DNA from 3 places in the Streptosporangium sp. NPDC000095 genome. Region 1 is predicted to be linked to each of the others. Evidence: riboswitches for the same ligand, from Rfam matches in the RefSeq annotation. Region 1 holds a riboswitch; each other region holds the start of a gene.
The links. Region 1 has a riboswitch for cyclic di-AMP ahead of ACFY3V_RS27185 (C40 family peptidase). Riboswitches for the same ligand answer to the same signal wherever they lie in the genome.
Positions count from the first base shown of each region.

Region 1 (4,276 bases):
ACCTGCTCGCGCTCTGCCGCGGTGCGAGCGTGGTCGGAGAGCTGCACGTCGAAGCTGAGCTTCTGAGCGGTGGTCATCGCACGGATCCTTCTCTTGAGGTCTGGCTTACCCTTGGGTCCATTCTGCGTCGGACCGGGTAACGGGAAACTACTCCATCCATGCCGAAAACCGGCAGTGCTGGAGAAACAAAAACGCGCCTGGCGGCTCAGGTGAGCCGCCAGGCGCGTCGGGGTCGAGGGAGGCGGCTTCCTCAGCCGGCTACTCGGGCGGTGATGTCGTCGCCGATCTCGTGGGTGGTCCGGCCGGCCCGGCCGGCCGTCCGCTCGACCAGGTCGTCGGCGACGGCCTGCTCGACCCTGGTGGCCTCGGCGGCCATACCGAGGTGGTCGAGGAGCATGGCGACCGACAGGATCGTGGCGGTCGGGTCGGCCTTGCCCTGGCCCGCGATGTCGGGGGCGCTGCCGTGAACCGGCTCGAACATGCTCGGCGCGGTGCGGTCGGGGTTGACGTTGCCGCTCGCCGCCAGACCGATGCCGCCGGCGATCGCCGCGCCGATGTCGGTGAGGATGTCACCGAAGAGGTTGTCGGTGACGATCACGTCGAAGCGCTCCGGCTGGCTGACGAAGAACATCGAGGCCGCGTCGACGTGGCAGTAGTCGGTCTGGACCTCGGGATATTCCAGGCCGACGCGGTCGAAGGTGCGGGCCCAGAGGTCGCCGGCGTAGGTGAGCACGTTGGTCTTGTGGACCAGCGTCAGCTTTTTGCGGGGGCGGCCGAGCGCCTTGTCGAAGGCGTAACGCACGACGCGCTCGACGCCGTAGGCGGTGTTCAGCGACTCCTGGGTGGCGATCTCGTGCGGCGTGCCCCTGCGCATGACGCCACCCGCTCCGGCGTACGGGCCCTCGGTGCCCTCGCGGACGACGATCATGTCGATGTCCTCGGGGCGGGATCCGCCCAGCGGCGTCTCGACGCCGGGGAAGAGCTTGACCGGGCGCAGGTTCACGTAGTGGTCGAGCTGGAAGCGGAGCTTGAGCAGCAGGTCGCGCTCCAGGATGCCCGGGGGCACGCTGGGGTCGCCGACCGCGCCGAGCAGGATCGCGTCGTATCCGCGCAGTTCGTCGAGGACCGGGTCCGGCAGGGTCTCGCCGGTTTCGTGGTAGCGCTTGGCGCCGAGGTCGTAGGTGGTGGTCTCCACCTTCGTACCGACCGCTTCGAGGACCTTCAGCCCTTCGGCGACGACCTCGACTCCGATTCCGTCCCCGGGGATGACCGCCAGGCGAATGTTACGCGAATCCATGCAGGCACCTTACCGGTCCGTCTCGGCGATTGAACACCGGTCTCATTCTGCGGACGTGTTCGCACGACAGACCCTCTGATCGTTTTGTCCTTTTTTGCTCCCTATTGACCGTTTAGGGAGGTTTCGTTATGGTCCTCCCATTCACATCACTGCCTAATCCGTACGGGCCATCCCCTTACCGGGCCCGCACGGAGCCGGGGAACCACTCTTTACGGGATCTACCGCACCCCCGAGAACACCGCCCCTCCCCCGGAGCGCGTTCCCGGTCGTCATCAGGCGGATCCCTTGGGGCGAATCAGCGCGTTCTCGCGCCGTAGGGCGGCCTCCACGCCCGAGCCCGACAGCTCACCCGGCCGGCCTTATGGAAGGAATCATCCTGTCCGGCACAGTTCTCCCCCGCGTCCTGTCCATCTCCGCCTCCCTGATCCTCGCCGGCGCCGCGGTGTGCGCGACCTCGACCGCCGCCCTGGCCGCCTCCCCGCCCCCCGCCCCCGGACCCGCAGCGCTCAAAACCCCCACGCTGAAGGAAACGCTGAAGGCGATGGACGTCAGGCCCGCCTGGCAGAAGGCCGTGCAGTGGGCCATGTCCAAGCGCGGAACGCCCTACGTCTGGGGCGGCACCGGCAACGGCGGCTTCGACTGCTCCGGCCTGATGCTCCGCGCCTACGGCGCCGCCGGGATCAAACTCCCCCGCGTCACCTACGACCAGTACGCCGCCTTCTCCAAGAAGATCGCCTGGAAGGACCTCAGAGCCGGTGACCTGGCCTTCTTCAGCGGCCTCGGCCACGTCGGCATGATCACAAAGCCCGGCTACATGGTTCACGCCCCGCAAAGCGGCGACGTCGTCAAGGAGGAGAAGCTCAGCTCCTGGCGCCGCGCCTCCTTCGTCGGCGCGGTCCGCCCCGACCCGCAGGGGGTCCAGCTCGCCAAGCGGGTCGAGCTCGCGACCGAAGTCGTGCCCGGCGGATGAGACACGCCGGCGGATCGCCGCCGGGAGGCCGTGGAGGCCCCGGTGGCGGCGAGAACGGGTTCAGCGGGTGGGGGCACCACCGTTGTCCCTGCGGTCCAGAGCGGTCTGGAGCGCGTCGGTGGCCTCGTCCTCTGTCTCCTCGGGACGGTTCCAGGGATACATGTCGTACATGGCGAATCTCGTCTCGGTCGCACGCGAGCAAGGAAGGTGGTCAAGTCTCCGGTCGGGACTCCGACCAGGCCTGATGTCGAGGGTCCGGATCACGGACCGGCGACGGGGGCTTGGAGCCGGCAAGCGCCACAACACCGCGGCGAGTCGCCGGCCTGCCCCTGTCAGGCCTCGCCGCGGCAGGTAGGAATTACGAGAACCTGGCGCATTTCATTCCAGGCTACCTGCCCACGGAAACGCCGTCTCGCCCGGCGTACACACTTCTCACATGCTGAGACGAGATGTGGCCGCCGCCCCGGTCATCGGGGCGGCGGCCACATCGGTGGACCACGGCCGTGTTTCCCGTACGTCCCCCGATCGGTCCTGGGTGATCGCATGTCGTCCTGGATCGGGAAGGGCCACCGACCCGCGACGACGCGGCACGCGCGGGAAACGGGGCTAGTCGGCCAGGTCGGCCGAGCGGCCGCTGTCGGCGCCGATCTCCGCGCCGATCTGGTCGATCACCTCGGCCGGGATCGCGGTGTCGACGGTGAGGGCGATCAGCGCCTTGCCGCCCTTGGCGTCCCGGGCCACCTGCATCGAGGCGATGTTGATCGAGTGGTCGCCGAGAATACGGCCGACCACGCCGACGATGCCGGGACGGTCGGTGTAGGTGAAGAACGACAGGTGGTCGGTGGGCTCGATCTCCATCTGGTAGCCGTTGACCTCGACGATCTTCGTGATCTGCCTCGGCCCGGACAGGGTGCCGGAGACCGAGACCGTGCGGCCGTCGGCGAGGACGCCGCGGACCGTCACGACGTTGCGCCAGTCGGGGCTCTCGGAGCTGGTGACCAGCTCGACCGACACCCCCCGGTCCTTGGCCAGCAGCGGGGCGTTGACGTAGGTGACCGAGTCCTCGACCACGTCGGTGAAGACGCCCTTGAGCGCGGCCAGCTCCAGCACGCGGACGTCGTGGGAGGCGATCTCACCGCGCACCTCGACGTCGAGCTTGGTGGCGACCTCGCCCGCGAGGGCGGTGAACACCCGGCCGAGCTTCTCGGCGAGCGGCAGGCCCGGCTTGACGTCCTCGGCGACGGCACCGCCCTGGACGTTGACCGCGTCCGGCACGAACTCCCCGGCGAGGGCGAGCTTCACGCTGCGCGCGACCTGGGTGCCCGCCTTCTCCTGGGCCTCGTGGGTGGAGGCGCCCAGGTGCGGGGTGACGACGACCTGGTCGAGCTCGAAGAGCGGGCTGTCGGTGACCGGCTCCTTGGGGAACACGTCGATGCCGGCGCCGGCGACGCGGCCCTCCTTGAGGGCGGAGTAGAGGGCGTTCTCGTCGATGATGCCGCCCCGGGCGACGTTGATGAGGCGCACGTTCGGCTTGACCGCGTGGAGCTCCCTGTCGCCGATGAGACCGATGGTCTCCTTGGACTTGGGCAGGTGCACCGTGATGAAGTCGGCCTCGCTCAGGGCCTCCTCGAGCGAGACCAGCCGGACGCCCATCTGCGCGGCGCGGGCCGGCTGCAGGTAGGGGTCGTAGGCGATCAGTTCGACGCCGAACGGCTGGAGGCGCTGCGCGACCAGCTGGCCGATCTTGCCGAGGCCGAGGATCGCGACGACCTTCTCGTCGAGCTCCACCCCGGTGTACTTCGAGCGCTTCCACTCGCCGCCCTTGAGCGCGGAGTGCGCCTGGGCGACGTTGCGGGCGGAGGCGAGGATGAGGGCGACGGTGTGCTCGGCGGCGCTGGTGATGTTGGAGGTCGGCGCGTTGACGACCATGACACCGGCCTTGGTGGCGGCCTCCACATCGACGTTGTCCAGGCCGACGCCCGCGCGGGCGACGACGCGGAGCCTGGGAG
Region 1 covers NZ_JBIAZS010000013.1:178,424-182,699, reverse strand. The annotation lists gene ACFY3V_RS27195 (branched-chain amino acid aminotransferase) at 1-77, opposite strand, end outside; gene ACFY3V_RS27190 (3-isopropylmalate dehydrogenase) at 251-1,297, opposite strand; cyclic di-AMP (ydaO/yuaA leader) riboswitch at 1,453-1,671, shown strand; gene ACFY3V_RS27185 (C40 family peptidase) at 1,659-2,267, shown strand; gene serA (phosphoglycerate dehydrogenase) at 2,874-4,276, opposite strand, start outside.

Region 2 (4,276 bases), on a different contig from region 1:
GCCGCCGAAGACTATCGGGAAGAGATCGGTTTTTACCGAGAAATGCGGGCAGTCCGGATCTCCGGAGGACCCGCTCCGGCGCGCCCGGCGGGGCGAGGGCTCCCGCGAAACCTTGTTCTGCCAGGACTTCGATCACCGCAGCCAGGGGTACCTGCCGGCTCGTGCTCGGGATGGGTCATGACATAGCCGCAAAGGCACTGACATATCATGAGTACTTCATGTAGCGCCTACTATGTCAATACTGGACGCGCGCTATGAAGAGCGGAACTTGACGACCTTTGAACAAGGCGTTTACCGTTCCTGGCGGACGGTATTCATTTCCGGCGTCTCGCACCCGGTTTCCAGAGTGGGGGGAGTGACTCTTGATGGCATATCCAGAAGTGGATTCACGCCATGGCGACAGCCCCCTGGGCATGAGCGATATCGGTCTCAGCGATGACGATCTCGTGCTGCTGGCTGAGCTCGCCAAGGGTGTCACGGTCGATCGGGTGGGGCGTCGCCTCGACATCAGCGGGCGGACCGTCAGGCGCAGGCTGAGAGGCATCTGCGACCGCATCGGTGTCGCCACGGCGATCGAGGCCGTCGCCTGGGCCGCACGCCGTCGCCTGATCTGACACGGCACCGCACGCGTGCCCGGCAGGTCGGGCCGGGCACGCGTGCGGACAGGGCAGGGGGGCGGGGTGGGGCACGCTCAGGCGGCGATGCGGACGCCTCCGACAAAGGGCCGGTTGTCGATCGTGGTGATGTGGACGACGTCACCCGTCCGGGGCGCGTGGACCATCAGGCCCGCGCCGATGTAGATCCCGACATGGTGCAGGTCGCTGTAGAAGAAGACCAGGTCTCCGGGGCGTAGCTCTTTCCTGGAGACGTGGGTGCCGGCGGTCCACTGGTCGCCGGTGTAGTGCGGCAGGCTGATGCCGACCTTCTGGTAGGCCCACATGACCAGCCCGGAGCAGTCGAAGGAGTTGGGACCCTCGGCGCCCCAGACGTACGGCTTGAGCTGCTGGGTGAGCGCCCAGCGGGTCGCCTCCGCGGCCTTGCCGCTGCCCACGATGGGCACGTTGGTCTTCACCCGGGCGCCCCTGTTGCCGACGGCCCTGGCACGCACCTCGCTGAACAGGTCGCTCTCGACCCGCGCGACCAGACGCTCGATCTTGGTCCGGTTGCCGTCGATCTCCGCCAGGAGCTTCTTGACCTCCGACGTCCTCGCCTTGGCGCCGGCCTTCGCCCGCTCGGCGGCCTCGATCGCCCGGGCGACCTGGGCGACCTCCTCGCTCTGCTGCTGCTGGAGCGCGTAGTTGGTGGTGGCCTGATCGAGGAAGGTGTCGGGGTCCGTCGCCTGTGTGAAGGCGAGTCCGGAGTTCAGGCCGCCCGACATGTAGGTGCTCTGCGCCAGGAGGGTGGCCTTGGTGCGACGGGAGGCCAGCTCCGACTCGCTCGACGCGAGGATCTTCTCGGCGCTCTCCGCGGCCCGCTGGGCCTGCCTGAGCTTGACCCGCTCGCCGTTGTACCGCTCGGCGAGGACGCCGATCTCCTCGTGCAGTTTCTCGGCCTGCTTGGCCAGCTGCTGGAGGCTGGGTTCGGGGTCGGCGGTGGCCGCGACCGTCGGTGTGCCGAGAGTGAGGGTGGCGAATGCCAGGCCGATCACCGCCATGCGGCGGCGCAGCCCGCGCGGCGCGCGTTCTCGACGGCGGGCGTCGTCGCCCGCGTTCTTTCCTCCGCGGTCGCGCTCGCGCTTCACCAACGGGCTCCTCTCCTCGGCCGCCTACCGGGTTAGCTGACGGGTTCGGGCCGGAGGCAGCCCTACCGAGTGCGCCGGTGGCACTCGGATTCACCCCCAAGGACGTGGTGGGTCCCCGGTTCCCCGTGGTGAGGGATTCGGCGGGTCAGGCTTTTACGTCTCTGACATCGAGCACGGAGATTAGTGCACCCGTGGTTCCTGCTCAACCAGAACTGCGAATTCAGTGGAGGTTCCGCAACTGAAGTGTCACGGAAAGATCACATGTCAATATGATCAACATGGCCATTACGCTGCCTTTACCTCCCCGGCGGGGGGTGCGGGGAAGGTCTTCCCAGGTCCGGGACCGTACCAAAGGTGAGTTGTGGCACACGTGAGATGCCGCGCGCCCAGTGTGGTAAAGCGATTACCGGCGGTCATGTGAGGGGGGTGTGCCGCGAGTTAAGGAGGAGCCGTAATTGAAGACCGGTGAGGACGTACGCTGAACGGTCATGGAGCAGCTTGCTGAGCATTCTCCCGTGCCGGTCGTGAGCACCCCGGGCGGCGGGGAGCGACGCGCGGGACCCGAGGGGGCGGAGCCTGACCCGCCCCTGCCCGCGGCGGCCGAGGTCGCGGAGATCGCCAAGGCCGCCGAGGTCTCGGTCCGTCGTGCCCGGACCCCGGACGTCCGCGCGATCAGGCGGCTCGTCGACACCTACGGCGGCGTCGGCCCCCGCCTGCTGGAGAAGGCCACCGTCACCCTGTACGAGGACGTTCAGGAGTTCTGGGTCGCCACCGACGCCGAGGGGGCGGTCATCGGCTGCGGGGCTCTCCACGTCCTCTGGGAGGATCTGGCCGAGATCCGCACCGTGGCCGTCGATCCGACCCGTCGCGGGATGGGAATCGGCCACCGGATCGTCTCCGCCCTCATTCGCACGGCCGCGGAGCTGGGCCTGCGCCGGGTCTTCTGCCTCACCTTCGAGGTCGACTTCTTCGCCAGGCACGGTTTCCGCGAGATCCAGGGCACGCCCGTCGCTCCCGCGGTCTACGCGGAGCTTCTCGCCTCCTACGACGAGGGCGTGGCGGAGTTTCTCGATCTGGAGCACGTCAAGCCCAACACCTTGGGAAACACCCGGATGCTGCTCCACCTGACACGTGAGCCCGACTGTGATGACTTTGGAGCTGACTGATCGGAAAGGTGACTGTCGATACCTATGTCGATACCTTGTGCAGCAGCAAGCATGTGCGTCTGACATTTGCCACATGCGCAGTCTAAGTGAGGTGACGCGGTGAGCACCGGACAGCCGCCGTATCCACAGGATGATCCCGACCGCGATCGCACACCGTCGGGACACCCGGATTACGGACAGCACAACGCGGGTCGAGCCGCTGGCGAACTCGATCCCGACGTAACGGTCATGGGATATCGGTCGGAGGCCTCACAGCCGAACACCGGCCCAGGACAGAGCCAGCCCGGCTACGGCCAGGGTTACGGGCAGCAGGGCTACGGCCAGCAGCCCGGTTACGGCCAGCAGGGTTACGGCCAGCAGCCCGACTACGGGCAGCAGTCCCAGCAGCAGGGTTACGGCCAGCAGGGCGGGACGGGGTCGTACGGGCAGCAGCAGCCCGGCTACGGCCAGCAGTCCCAGCAGCAGGGTTACGGCCAGCAGCCCAGTTATGGCCAGCAGGGCGGGACCGGCGGGTACGGCCAGCAGGGCGGGACGGGGTCGTACGGGCAGCAGCCCGGTTACGGCCAGCAGGCGTCCCACGAGCAGTCGGGCTACGGTCAGCAGTCCCAGCCCGGTTACGGCCAGCAGGCTTACGGCCAGCAGCCGGGCTACGGCCAGCAGGGGGCCCAGCAGCCCGGCTACGGTCAGCAGCCGGACTACGGGCAGCAGTACGGCCAGCAGGGTTACGGCCAGCAGCCCGACTACGGCCAGCAGGGCTACGGCCAGCAGCCCGGCTACGGGCAGCAGGGCTACGGCCAGCCGTACGGCGGTCCTCCCGGGGCGCCCGCCCCGCTCGCGGAGTGGTGGCAGCGTCTGCTGGCGAGGCTGGTCGACGGGATCATCCTGGCGATCCCGGGGGTCATCATCAGCCTGGTGCTGACCGCGATGCTCGTGACCGCCCCCACCTTCGACGGCACGTCGATCACGGAGGGGAGCGGGACCTTCCTCGCCGGGCTCCTCATCGCGTTGGTCAGCGCGGCGATCTACATGGCCTACGAGTTCCTCATGCTCAGCAGGGGCGGCCAGACGGTCGGCAAGATGGTCATGGGCATCAAGGTCGTGCCGGTCGGCAGTGCCCTGCCGCCCGGTGGGCTCGGCTCCGACATGGCGGTCAAGCGCGCCGGGGTGATGTTCGGCCCGCAGTTCCTGAGCTGGATCCCCTTCGTGGGCTTCCTCTTCAACATCTTCAGCCTCGTGAACGTCCTGTGGCTGCTGTGGGACAAGCCGCTGCAGCAGGCCCTGCACGACAAGGTGGCGGGGACGGTCGTCGTCAAGATCAAGTAGTCCCCTGAATAACGGGGCCGGCGGTTCAACCGCCGGCCCCGTTTTC
Region 2 covers NZ_JBIAZS010000014.1:113,200-117,475, forward strand. The annotation lists gene ACFY3V_RS28285 (LuxR C-terminal-related transcriptional regulator) at 414-614, shown strand; gene ACFY3V_RS28290 (NlpC/P60 family protein) at 692-1,741, opposite strand; cyclic di-AMP (ydaO/yuaA leader) riboswitch at 1,747-1,894, opposite strand; gene ACFY3V_RS28295 (amino-acid N-acetyltransferase) at 2,230-2,907, shown strand; gene ACFY3V_RS28300 (RDD family protein) at 3,136-4,230, shown strand.
Region 2: linked by a shared signal. The riboswitch ahead of ACFY3V_RS28290 (NlpC/P60 family protein) and the one ahead of ACFY3V_RS27185 (C40 family peptidase) in region 1 are both predicted to bind cyclic di-AMP.

Region 3 (4,276 bases), on a different contig from region 1:
ACGCGGACGGGGCCGTGCTGTCCGACGCGGACCTGGCGATCCTGGGCTCCTCCCCCGACGTCTACGCCGCCTACGCGGCGGCCGTGCGCGAGGAGTACGGCTTCGTCCCCGACGACGTGTTCAGGGCGGGAAGGGCCGCGGTGCTGCGCTCGCTGCTCGATCTTCCGGTGATCTTCCATGTCGCCGATCTGGAGGGGGCGGCAAGGGCGAACATCGCGGCGGAGCTTGATCGACTGTGAGCGGCCGGCCACCACAATCCAACAACCTCCCCCACCTGGTCGTGGTATTTTGGTGGAATCTGATGGATTAAGGGGAGTGAGGCGATGCTCGCCCAGCAGCGACAGCAGGCGATCCTGGAAAGGGTGCGCGGCAGCGGCGGGGTCAGGGTCGCCGATCTCGTCCGGGAGCTCGGCGTGTCCGACATGACGATCCGGCGCGACCTCGAGGTGCTCTCCGAGCGCGGCCTGGTGGAGAAGGTCCACGGTGGCGCCACCGCCGCCGGGCCGGGCTCGACCGAAGAGCCGGGTTTCGCCGCCAAGTCGGTGCGCCAGCAGGCGGAGAAGGAGACGATCGCCCGGCACGCCGCCCGGCTCGTCCGGCCGGCCACCGCCGTCGCGCTCTCCGCGGGCACCACGACCTGGACGCTCGCCCACCATCTCGTCGACGTGCCCGAGCTGACCGTGATCACCAACTCGATCCGGGTCGCCGACGTCTTCCACCGCTCCCCCAGGGCCGACCAGACGGTCGTGCTGACCGGCGGGGTCCGCACCCCCTCCGACGCGCTGGTCGGTCCGGTCGCGGTCTCGGCGATCCGCGGCCTGCACGTCGACACCCTCTTCCTCGGCGTGCACGGTATGAGCACCCGCGCCGGGTTCACCACCCCCAACCTGCTCGAGGCCGAGACCAACCGCGAACTGGTCGCCTCCGCGCACCGCCTGGTGGTGCTCGCCGACCACACCAAGTGGGGCACGGTCGGCATCAGCACGATCGCCGAGCTGGCCGAGGCCCACATCGTGGTCACCGACTCCGGCATGACCGAGAAGGCCCGCGAGGAGCTCGCCGCCTCGGTGGGCGAGATGATCATCACCGACCCCCAGCGCGAGAGCGAGATCGCCGGCCGATGAAGCGTACGATCACCCACCTGGCCGACGGCCGGGAGCTTTTCTACTTCGACCGGCGCGACGACGCCGACCGCACGGCACCCGACCGGCGCGACCTGCCGCCCCGTCCCGCCGCCTCCGAGCTGCGCTACGACCCGCTCACCGAGGAGTGGATCGCGGTGGCCGGGCACCGCCAGGGCCGCACCTTCCTTCCCCCCGTTAACGAGTGCCCGCTCTGTCCCTCGACTCCGGGCAATCTCACCGAGGTCCCCTCCTCCGACTACGAGGTGGTGGTCTTCGAGAACCGGTTCCCCTCGTTCTCCGCCCAGCCGGGCGACCACCGGCCGATCGGAGGGTTGAGCGAGGTCCGTCCGGGGGTCGGCAGGTGCGAGGTGGTCTGCTTCACCTCCGAGCACGACTCCGCGTTCTCGCGGCTCTCCCCCGAGCGGGTCGAACTGGTCATGGAGGCCTGGGTCGACCGTACGGCGGAGCTGTCGGCGACGCCCGGCGTGGAGCAGGTCTTCTGCTTCGAGAACCGGGGGGCGGAGATCGGCATCACCCTGGCCCACCCGCACGGCCAGATCTACGCGTACCCCTACGTGACCCCGCGCACCAGGCTCACCCTCGGGGCGGCCGAGCGCCACAGGGAGCGGACGGGCGGCAACCTGTTCGCCGACGTCCTGGCCGCGGAGCGTGCGGCCGAGATCCGGGTGGTGGGCTCGAACGAGCACTGGACGGCCTTCGTCCCCGCCGCGGCGCGCTGGCCCGTGGAGGTCCACCTCTACCCGCACCGCAGGGTCCCCGACCTGGTCGCGCTGGACGCCGGGGAACGCGCGGCGTTCGGCCCCCTCTACACCGACGTGCTCCGCCGCCTCGACGGGATCTTCGGCGTGCCCATGCCGTACGTCGCGGCCTGGCACCAGGCACCGGTCTCCACCGGCCGCGATCTGTCGTACGCGCACATGGAGCTGTTCAGCATCCGCCGCGCGCCGGACAAGCTGAAATACCTCGCCGGGTCGGAGTCGGCGATGGGCGCCTTCGTGAACGACGTGTCGCCCGAGGCGACAGCACAACTGCTGCGCTCTGTTGTCACGAACTGATTACCACTTGGTCTCGTCTTGAGGTCGCATGACCTGCTGTTTACCACTACTATCCTTCCCACATCGGCTGTAAACGCTGATTTGCCTAATCCCGGGCACCTTGCCCGGGAGCCGGGGAACCACCGCACCTGGGGTGAAACCACTTCGGTGGAAGGGCTTCCTCCAGCCCGAACCCGTCAGCTAACCCGGTAGGCGTAAGGAGAGGAGAGTGCGTGGCGGCCCCGTCCCCCACGTTCCGTCGGCGTGCGTCTCTGGCCCTCTGCCTGAGCTCGATCGTCGTGTTCACCATCGGCGCCCCCACCGCCGGAAGCGCGGACCCCAAGCCCACCGAGGCCAAGCTCCGCGCCGAGCTGGCCAAGCTCGGCAAGCAGGTCGACAAGCTGATCGAGACCTACGCGGCCACCCGCGAGTCGCTCAAGATGGCGCAGAAGGCCGAGATCGTCGCCAAGCAGAACCTGGAAAAGGCCGAGAAGACCTACGTCGAGGCCAAGCGGGAGGTCGACTCCATCGTCCAGTTGCGCTACCAGAGCAGCGGCGGAGGGCTGCCCGCGCTGATGTTCTCCGGCGACATGGGCGCCGCCGCGGTGATGGAGCAGCTCACCGCCCAGCAGGCCGCCCACCTGGAGGGCTTCGTCAACAGCATCGACCGCAGGAAGCGGGCGGCCGAGACGGCCGCCAGGCTCACCGACGAGATCGGCGACGAGGCCAAGGAGGTGCAGGCGCAGCGAGAGAAGGCCGAGAAGCTGATCCGCGACATGAAGAACAAGCTCGACCGGCTCGCCCCCACCGGTTCCGGCCGTCGCGCCGACGGCAGCTGGGCGCCGCAACTGCCCACCGGCCCCGACAACATCACCGACCGCACCCGGATCATGCGCGACGCCGTCATGAGGCGCTTCAACCTGCCGTACTCGGTCGGCTGCTACCGGGCCGTCAACGACGGCGGCGAGCATCCTCTGGGCCGCGCCTGCGACTTCATGATGAGCGCCGGTGGCGCGATGCCCACGGCCGCCAACCTCGCGCTCGGCGACGAGATCGCCGCCTGGGCCATCAAGAACAAGGCCAAACTCGGCGTGAAGTACGTGATCTGGCGCCAGCGCATCAACCACGGCTCCGGCTGGAGGTTCATGTCGAACCGAGGCGGCATCACGGCCAACCACTTCGACCATCCGCACATCTCGATGTACTGAACCACCAGACTTCTGCCCTGCGGTGATCTTGTCGCAAGGTCCTCTCAGGACACTTCGCGGACTTCCCGCTTCATGATCTTCGGTTGGCGCGCGATAGAGCGTAGGGCGGCGGAGTCCTGCACGGACGCGCAGGACGGGTTCCCCTGGACGAGCAGGTCCTGAGTCCGACCAGTTGATCGAGTGACGGATGGGAGGTGGCCCGGTTGCGCCCGTAGGTCACCCGGCGCGGCAGGGGGGCGACCAACGAAGACAGATTGGAGGCCGGCTTTTCGCATCCGGCACCACCCGGTCACCCAGCGGTTCCCGAGCCGGACGACGCCCTCGCCGGATCCATCGGTCCCGGGCCCAGGCACTTGCGGCAGGCGATCCTTCCCTCGTCCAAAGCCGCACCGCTGCGGCTTCTTGTGATGAGAACTCATCCACCGGAGGCTCCGCGTCTTTCTCTCCGGCCTTCGGCGAGTTCTCCCGAAAGGCCCGAAACGCCACGGGCGGCGTACCGGATATCCGCAACTGCCCGAATTATTTCTCTGAAATCACCTCATCATCGAGGCGCATAACCATTGGTTATTCAATCCTTACGGAAAGAGCCATTGCTGTTATTGATGGCCGGGGCGATCAGCGCATTCCCGTCGAAGCCATTCGTATAGAACGCTTTGATCTTGATTAGCGTTACCCTCGTCCGAGCGTGGTTCCTGAAGTAGCCCACCGCCCGCACGTCTGCCGGGTGTCGGAACGCATACGTGTTGGAGCATTCATGAAATCCGGTGCCGGTGTGAGCATGGGTCTTGATCCGAACCATCTTGACGTCGGGAGGCACGACCGTCACGGGTTCGGAAAGAAACGATCGGTCACCTTCCAGGTCGCCGGCTCGCAGTGGCCCGCTTGAGCC
Region 3 covers NZ_JBIAZS010000003.1:539,287-543,562, reverse strand. The annotation lists gene ACFY3V_RS10805 (metal-dependent phosphohydrolase) at 1-239, shown strand, start outside; gene ACFY3V_RS10800 (DeoR/GlpR family DNA-binding transcription regulator) at 324-1,124, shown strand; gene galT (galactose-1-phosphate uridylyltransferase) at 1,121-2,200, shown strand; cyclic di-AMP (ydaO/yuaA leader) riboswitch at 2,273-2,409, shown strand; gene ACFY3V_RS10790 (hypothetical protein) at 2,413-3,387, shown strand; gene ACFY3V_RS10785 (hypothetical protein) at 3,956-4,213, opposite strand.
Region 3: linked by a shared signal. The riboswitch ahead of ACFY3V_RS10790 (hypothetical protein) and the one ahead of ACFY3V_RS27185 (C40 family peptidase) in region 1 are both predicted to bind cyclic di-AMP.